Regions from separate parts of the Paenibacillus sp. URB8-2 genome, predicted to be linked through region 2. Evidence: riboswitches for the same ligand, from Rfam matches in the RefSeq annotation. Region 2 holds a riboswitch; the other holds the start of a gene.
The links. A riboswitch is a leader RNA that binds a small molecule or an ion and turns the genes downstream of it on or off. The one in region 2 is predicted to bind cyclic di-GMP.
Positions count from the first base shown of each region.

Region 1: another riboswitch for cyclic di-GMP. It lies ahead of PUR_RS03510 (transglutaminase-like domain-containing protein); the one in region 2 lies ahead of PUR_RS13855 (thiamine pyrophosphate-binding protein).

Region 1 is NZ_AP023239.1:752,477-756,702, forward strand. Features, by position in the region: gene PUR_RS03495 (glycosyltransferase family 2 protein) at 1-579, shown strand, start outside; gene PUR_RS03500 (GtrA family protein) at 572-1,042, shown strand; gene PUR_RS03505 (class D sortase) at 1,055-1,714, shown strand; cyclic di-GMP riboswitch class I at 1,817-1,897, shown strand; cyclic di-GMP riboswitch class I at 1,971-2,051, shown strand; gene PUR_RS03510 (transglutaminase-like domain-containing protein) at 2,065-2,874, shown strand; rRNA gene PUR_RS03515 (16S ribosomal RNA) at 3,299-4,226, shown strand, end outside.
Region 2 is NZ_AP023239.1:3,033,302-3,037,527, reverse strand. Features, by position in the region: gene PUR_RS13860 (carboxymuconolactone decarboxylase family protein) at 212-580, opposite strand; gene PUR_RS13855 (thiamine pyrophosphate-binding protein) at 607-2,250, opposite strand; cyclic di-GMP riboswitch class I at 2,407-2,503, opposite strand; gene PUR_RS13850 (Dabb family protein) at 2,827-3,129, shown strand; gene PUR_RS26385 (hypothetical protein) at 3,264-3,638, shown strand; gene PUR_RS13845 (protein adenylyltransferase SelO) at 3,979-4,226, shown strand, end outside.

The DNA of each region.
Region 1 (4,226 bases), 2.3 Mb from region 2:
CTCAGCAGCATGACCAGCGTGGATATCCCGACCGATACGGGCGACTTTCGCCTGATCGACCGCAAGGTGTGCGATGTTTTGCGCGATCTGAAGGAGAAGAACCGCTATGTCAGAGGACTTGTAAGCTGGGTCGGCTTCCGCCAGACCATGGTGGAGTACGTACGAGAGGAGCGTTTTGCCGGGGAAACCAAGTATCCGCTCAAAAAAATGATCCGGTTCGCGCTCGACGGCATCACATCCTTTTCGCACAAACCGCTAAAGATTGCGTCTTACCTCGGTTTTTTGCTCTCGTTTTCCAGCTTTATTTTTTTGTTCTTCGTCTTGATGCAAAAATGGTTCACTTCCCGCACAGTGCCCGGCTGGGCTTCCATTGTAGGTGTGAATCTGCTGTTTAACGGAATTGTGCTTATGATACTCGGGGTAATCGGGGAATACATCGGCCGGATCTACGACGAATCGAAGGATCGGCCGCTATATATTGTCCGCCGGACCGTGGGCTACGGAAATCTGAAGGAAGAGGAAGCCGAGCTCCTTCGCGAGGAAGCCGGACTGCCGCGGAAGGGTGTGCCCTATGAATGACAAAAATTTGCGCGGCGATATCATCCAGTTCGTCAAATTTAATATTGTCGGTCTGCTGAATACGCTGGTTGATATGGCCGTGTTCGCGCTGCTGAATTCGCTCGGACTGTTCTATGTCGTGGCCCAGATTATCTCCTACGGTGCGGGAACGGCGAACAGCTTCGTTTTAAATAGCAATATAACGTTCAAGGACCGGAAGCGTTCCAAGGAGGAAGGCTTCGATCATAGGCAGCTGCTACGGTTTATTATTTTAAATTTGGTCGTACTGGGCATATCTTTGCTGCTGATGAGCCTTCTCATCGACCGCCTGGGACTGCAGGAACTGGTATCGAAGGTGTTGGCTACATTTGTTACGGTCATCATCAATTTTTTCGGCAGCAGAAAATGGGTGTTCGTGGACCCGAAGCAGCCCCTGCCCGTTTCAGGCGAGGTGGTCTCCGGAGGGGATGCGGACCAACGTTAGAGGGTGAGATGATTGCGCAAGCTGTCTTATATCATTATTATCGCAGGCGTTCTGCTGCTGCTGTACCCGAAGACCAGCGAATGGTTTGAGGACTGGCAGCAGCAGAAACTGCTGAAGGAAGCGGAACAGAACTTCGAACAAGGAACGGATACGGCTCAGACCTCCGCCGATCTCGATTTGCGGCTCAAATACGCCAAAGTGACACAACTGCTTGCGGAAGAATCGGCACTGGGCGACCAGGCCGGGCTCCCGGATGATAAAGGCAATTCAGACGCCGGCGAGAAGGCGATCGGGCTGATTGAGATCGGCACAATCGGTGTAAAGCTTCCCGTGCTTGAAGGAGCTACCAAAGCGAATATGAGGCATTCAGCCGTGCATTTGACGGAGACTGTTCCACTCGGGGAAGTTGGCAATGCGGCCATCGCCGCCCACCGCGCCCATACAAAGGGAAGACTGTTCAACCGTCTGAACGAGGTGAAGATCGGAGACACGATTACTGTTAGGACCAAAGGTCAGGTCTATAACTATACCGTCTATGATATTTTGATCGTTGATCCGACCGACGTATCTGTGCTGGAAGGCAATAACAAAGACCGGATTCTGACGCTCATTACGTGTGATCCGCTGATCAATCCTACACATAGGCTTATTATTCATGCAAAACTTCCGTGACCTTGGTGTATAAATGAAAAAAGAGGCCAATGAGCAGGTACAATTTCCTATTGTTCTATTGATGTTTCAGATGAATATGGTAAAATATATGAGAAAAGCTAAACACGATAACGGCAAACCTATCGAAAGGTAGGGACGCAAAGCTAAAGGGCCTTCCCATAAGGATGGCAGCCAGCTACCGAATGAAGAGGCTTTTTTATTTGGTTTTAAATATAAATTATGTCATTTATACTAGTTTTTATAATAGATAAAGCTTGTGCGACAAAGGCAAACCTGTCGAAAGGCAGGGACGCAAAGCTAAAGGGCCTTCCCGCGAGGATGGCAGCCAGCTACCGAAAGGAGTTTTATCCGTGAAGAAGTTTTATTTGTTGATCCTCACTTTATTTGTGATAACCGCTTCCGTTCAAGCTACCCCCGCAGCCGCAGCGAGCGCCGGTTCCGAATGGCTGGATGCCTCGGATTTAAGCCAAGGCGTTGTCGGCATTCAATATAATGCTCCCCAGAACAAACGCACCAAGCTGATGATCACCAAGAATGGCAGCAGCTATACCTACAACCTGTTCACATCGGAGCCTAATGAATCGTTCCCTCTTCAGCAAGGTGATGGCACCTACAAAATCTCCATTCTTGAGAACACCAGCGGCAACAAATACAAAGTGGTTTATACCGACTCTGTCGATCTCTCGCTGAGCGATCCCAACGCCGTATACCTGAGCTCCGTGCAGAACATTAATTGGAACCCGTCCGATAAAGCTATTCAAAAAGCGAAACAACTGACCCTGAATGCCGCCACCAACAAAGAAAAGGTAACCGCCATCTATAACTATATCGTTTCCAATGTGAAATACGACTACGCTTTGGCAGCTAACGTATCCAATGATTACGTACCGGACATCGACAATACGCTAGCCAGCAAAAAAGGAATCTGCTATGACTATGCTTCCCTCTTCGCCGCTATGCTTCGCAGCGTGAACGTTCCCGCCAAGCTTGTAATGGGGGAAAGCAGTTATGTAGCTCAATACCACGCATGGAATGAAGTTCTTATCGACGGCAAGTGGGTGACTATTGATACGACAGTTGATGCCGGATTAGGCAAGAGCAACAAAACAGCTACCCTGATTAAAAGTTCAAGTAAATACACAGGCGTGAAGTATTACTAACTCTATTGAGTTAAAAGGTTAAGATAGTGAATGGACAATCCGCTTAAATAATAAGTGGATTGTTTTTTTGTATTTTGGGGTTGAAATATTTGCTGAGAAGAGGTACTATAGGTGAGTCGCTCTCGGGAGACAACAAGCTGTTACAGACAAGTTAAAATAAACTTTTAAAAAAAGCTTGCGTTCCTGAAGAGTACATGATATATTATAAAAGTTGCTGCTGAGACATTAAGTTGAACGGCGGCAAACAAGTTTGATCTTTGAAAACTGAACAACGAGTGAGTGGGAATTCGCTTTAGCGAGTTCCAAAATGAAGAGAATGCAAATTCTCGTCAGATGTTTCAAAATGAGCGAATCGCTCTATCGATAAACTTTTCGGATGGTTATTTTCTCGGAGTGATTCGGGTGGTAATCGCACGAAAAAACCTTATTGGAGAGTTTGATCCTGGCTCAGGACGAACGCTGGCGGCGTGCCTAATACATGCAAGTCGAGCGGAGTCCTTTTGAGAGCTTGCTCTCAAAAGGACTTAGCGGCGGACGGGTGAGTAACACGTAGGCAACCTGCCCCTTGGACTGGGATAACTACCGGAAACGGTAGCTAATACCGGATAAGACCTTCTGGTGCATACCGGAAGGCGGAAAGGCGGAGCAATCTGCTACCAGGGGATGGGCCTGCGGCGCATTAGCTAGTTGGTGGGGTAACGGCTCACCAAGGCGACGATGCGTAGCCGACCTGAGAGGGTGAACGGCCACACTGGGACTGAGACACGGCCCAGACTCCTACGGGAGGCAGCAGTAGGGAATCTTCCGCAATGGGCGAAAGCCTGACGGAGCAACGCCGCGTGAGTGATGAAGGTTTTCGGATCGTAAAGCTCTGTTGCCAGGGAAGAACGTCTTGTAGAGTAACTGCTACAAGAGTGACGGTACCTGAGAAGAAAGCCCCGGCTAACTACGTGCCAGCAGCCGCGGTAATACGTAGGGGGCAAGCGTTGTCCGGAATTATTGGGCGTAAAGCGCGCGCAGGCGGCTGTTTAAGTCTGGTGTTTAAACCATGGGCTCAACCTGTGGTCGCACTGGAAACTGGGCAGCTTGAGTGCAGAAGAGGAAAGTGGAATTCCACGTGTAGCGGTGAAATGCGTAGAGATGTGGAGGAACACCAGTGGCGAAGGCGACTTTCTGGGCTGTAACTGACGCTGAGGCGCGAAAGCGTGGGGAGCAAACAGGATTAGATACCCTGGTAGTCCACGCCGTAAACGATGAGTGCTAGGTGTTAGGGGTTTCGATACCCTTGGTGCCGAAGTTAACACAGTAAGCACTCCGCCTGGGGAGTACGGTCGCAAGACTGAAACTCAAAG
Region 2 (4,226 bases):
TGTTCATCTCTCCCAGAATTTGATTAGTTCAGCATTAATACGGCTGTGCAAACACAGTCAGTATTAATGAATATCCTTAATCACTATTTACTAACGTCAATGTTCGACATTATCACCTTAGTTTTGGGATATTTTAACTATATTATATACATGAATTTCTCATTCATGCAATAAAAAAGTCGAATTGTGTATTATTTTGTCGCGGGAGCAGTTATTGGATTTCTTCCAGTGTTGAGAGCAGAACATTAAAAGCGGTAATAACCCTTGGAGCACCGACACATGGCACCAAATGCAATAAAATACCCTTAATTTGATCGACGGTCATGCCTACACTAAGCGCCATCACATAATGAACGCCGAGCTGGTCGAACTGGCCCATCGATATTAAAGCGGAAATAACGGCAATCTCTTTCCAATCCGCGCCAATGGTGGTCCGCTGAAAAACATCGCCATATGCGTTGCCCATGATATATTCGGCAAGCTCTGGAAAATGCTCTTTGATCGGAGCCAGCGCTTTGGCTCCATAGTCGCCGGAAAGGTTGGAGAAATGCTTGAGACCGCTGTTGATGTTGTCTATCATCGAAATACCTCCTAAACGTTTTATGTCTAATTCAGATTCAATACACGGTGTGCAGTAGGGGGCACTTCATCACGATCAGTCAATAGTTCAATGACCGCAACGCGGTTCAGAGCCACGGCTTCGCCGATGGCTGCGGCAAACTGTTCCTTGGTCTCGCACCGGAAGCCGGCGGCTCCAAGCGATTCGGCAAATTTCACGGCATCCATAGGAACTTCAAATATCGTTCCGTCAATTCTGCCTGTGGTTTTTTCCATCCCTTTCAAAGCCATATCCAGCTGCATGTTGTTCACAACGATGAAAATGACCGGGATATTTTTGCAAACGGCTGTATTTATTTCAGTGCCGAGCATCATAAAGCAGCCGTCGCCGGTAATGCAGAATATCGTTTCTTCCGGAGAAGCCGCCTTGGCGCCGATCGCCATGCCGATTGCGTTGCCCATGCAGGCAAAGTAGGCGTCAAAGACAAAGCTTCCCGGTTTCTTCACGTTGTACCATTTCACAGCGTTGAAGCCGTGGCTGCCGTCATCTACAAATACCGTATTGTTATAAGGGATCAAGTCGCTCATCATGCTCATTACCGACGCGAGGGAAAGGTTAGAAAGGACAGGCAGTTCTTCCTTATAATTTACGGCAGTTTCCGTATCTCGTTCGGTAATAGCGGAGGCATCAACATTCTGTAGAACCAGCGACAGGTTATCCCTTAAATCGCCGCCGACCGCGATCGTATGGGAGGTCAGTATTTTTCCAACAAAAGTAGGGTCCACATCAAACTGAATCAGCGTCTCCGGATGGTTCTCGGCTTTGAGATTGCAGATCGTCATATCACTGAGCCGCGAACCGAGCACGATGTATAAATCGCTCTTATTTAACAAATCGTCGCCATGCTTGCACCCGCCAACACCGACAGGTCCGTGGTACAGCGGATGATCCCAGACTATAGAACCTTTGCCGCCCGGAGTAGTAACGACAGGAATATTAAAAGTCTCCGCCAATTGAATCAATTCCTCATGTGCGCCTGCGCGGTTAACGCCTTTGCCGGCGATGATGAGAGGCTTTTTGGAATGGTTAATAGCATTGATGACCCGGTTAATATTAGCGTAATTGACGAGCGTTTCCCGTTCAGGGATAACGATTCGGCATTCTTCAAGCGGCTCTGTCTGAACATCAAAAGGAATGCATAGATGAACAGGCCCGCGTTGGCCGCTGAGTGCAATAGAAATAGCATGGTTAAAAATCGTGCTGAAATGATCGCCGCGTTCGACCAGCTTGCTGAAAAGCGTAGCGGGTCTGAACATCTCCGCCAAATCGGCAAGATACGAGGAAGAATCCTGGCACTGGGGAATACCCAGCTCTTTAATCGATTGATGCCCTGTTATGAACAGCACAGGGAGGTTGTTGGCTTTGGCATGTGCCGCCGCAGTGAGAAGGTTGGTTCCCCCAGGTCCTGACGTGCCGAAAGCCACTGCGAGATTTCCCGTTTTTAGGGCGTAACCGGAAGCTTCGAATCCGGAGCTGGATTCATGTCTCCCGGGAATAAATTCAATACCATAATCCACCATCTTCAGAACGATGGGACAAATGGATTTGCCAATAATGCCAAAAGAATGCTTTACTCCGAGGTTGCGTAGTGCCTCCGCCATATAATCTGCGACTGTCTTCAAAAGATCCACCCCACAAATTAATTTTGTTTGTTATGTTATCGATCCTTCGAAGTGAAACCGGTAGATCAGAATAACAAGTAAATAGAAAACCTGTACTCAGATACTGAGCACAGGTCGGTTGACAAATCACCATATAGGACGCTGGACATACAAGCGTTCCGGTTCTTCAGCAACCTGGCTGTCATGGTCTCAAGTGATAAATGAGACTGTAGATCCATGGCTTTGCGTCATTCCCTTTCGGAGAATTTTGCCAATATTGAGTTTATTTTTTTGAAAAAATAAAGAATAATTACCCTTCACAATATATTCCTAGCCCTGCTTTTGTCAATATATTTTATACAAAACAGCCCGAAATTTGACGAATTAAATGATTAAAAATGAAAGGCATAAAGACTCACAATTTTGCATGAATGCTTCACAGTGTAAGACGTTTAAGGATGAGGATGGATCTCTGCTCTTAAAATAGGCCTAATGTAGGAATGAACGATGAGTTTCATCTCTCCTGAATACCACAAAAAAAGAAGCCGAGCAGAATTGCATATTTCAAATAAATGTTTAAAGTTTCTATAAAGGAGGAATTTCACGATGTACGAACATCTTGTCGTATTTAAATTCAATACTGACATTACACCCGCCAAGCAACAGGAGCTTCTGGATCAACTGCTCGATTTTCGGAATCGTATCCCGGGAATTTCCGATCTGACAGCAGGCATTAACGTAACTGAAGAAACGGAAAACATTCATGGCTACACGCTCGGATTAAGGGTTACGTTCAAAGACCTGGAGTCGCTGCGCTCTTATGGACCGCATCCCCTCCATCAAGAGTTTGTGAAATCGCTGGACGGTATATTGCAAAATGTGATAGTGGTCGATTACCCCAAGGTTTAGTTCGTTCATTTAACGCAGAACTTAACCAAACCGCAGGAAATCCGAAAAACAAACTTATTTACCGCTGTATTTGTCTTATACGTTCTGTAAAATTCTTAATATACTATATCAACCTTTGAAAAGGAGTGATATAGTTGGCTAACAGTGATGTACGTCTTGCGCTTTGGTCTGGCACTAATTTTACTGGTCGTCGGATCCTCTTTAGACGTGGAGGAGTTGCAGTTCGTGATCTTGGGGCGTTTCGGTTTGACAATGTTCTCTCGAGCTTCCGGCTCAGAAATGTTGTGGAGAGATCTCAAGTAACACTTGTACTGTTCTCGCGAATTAACTTTCAGGGGTCATTCCGCGTGTTCCGTGGAAGCCAAAGTGTAGCGAACTTGGGCAATTTAAACTTTAACAATGTTACATCTTCGTTGGTTTTGGTAGGCCGCAATCTTACAAACTCCGAAATTGGCCTAATTCAAAGCACCGGCATACCGCCTCGTGACATCCTCATAATAAGACAATAATCAGTAATAACGGAAAAGGGTGCCTTGTGCACCCTTTTTTTTGAAATATCAGAAAGTATCAGCTTCGCGCTTATCCTTAACCTGATATTTTTACGAGAAACGGATGCCTTCCTCTTCCAGAGGACGGCGAAGCCGTTTCTTCTTATGTGATAATTTTGGATGTGATTCACGCGTTCAGCGAAATAAAGACACCCGCGATTAAAGCCGGTTTTGAGTGGAGGGAGATCCATTCCCACCCTGGAAAGGTATAATAAATGGGCAGAAGTTAACACTAAACGGGCTGACTTGCGTTTACATAGAAAGTAGATAATAAAAATAACTAATGAAAAATGGAGATACAATGACTGAGAAAAAAGCAATCATAGAAACAGGATGGAACTTCGACAACAGTTATGCCCGTCTGCCGGAATTATTTTTCACCAGACAAGACCCAAACCCTGTACGCTTGCCGAAGTTGGTTATTCTGAATGAACCGTTGGCAGCATCCTTGGGGTTAAACGTTCAAGCGCTGCAAAGCGATAACAGCGTAGCGGTGTTTGCCGGCAACCGGATTCCCGAAGGCGCCGTGCCTCTTGCTCAAGCTTACGC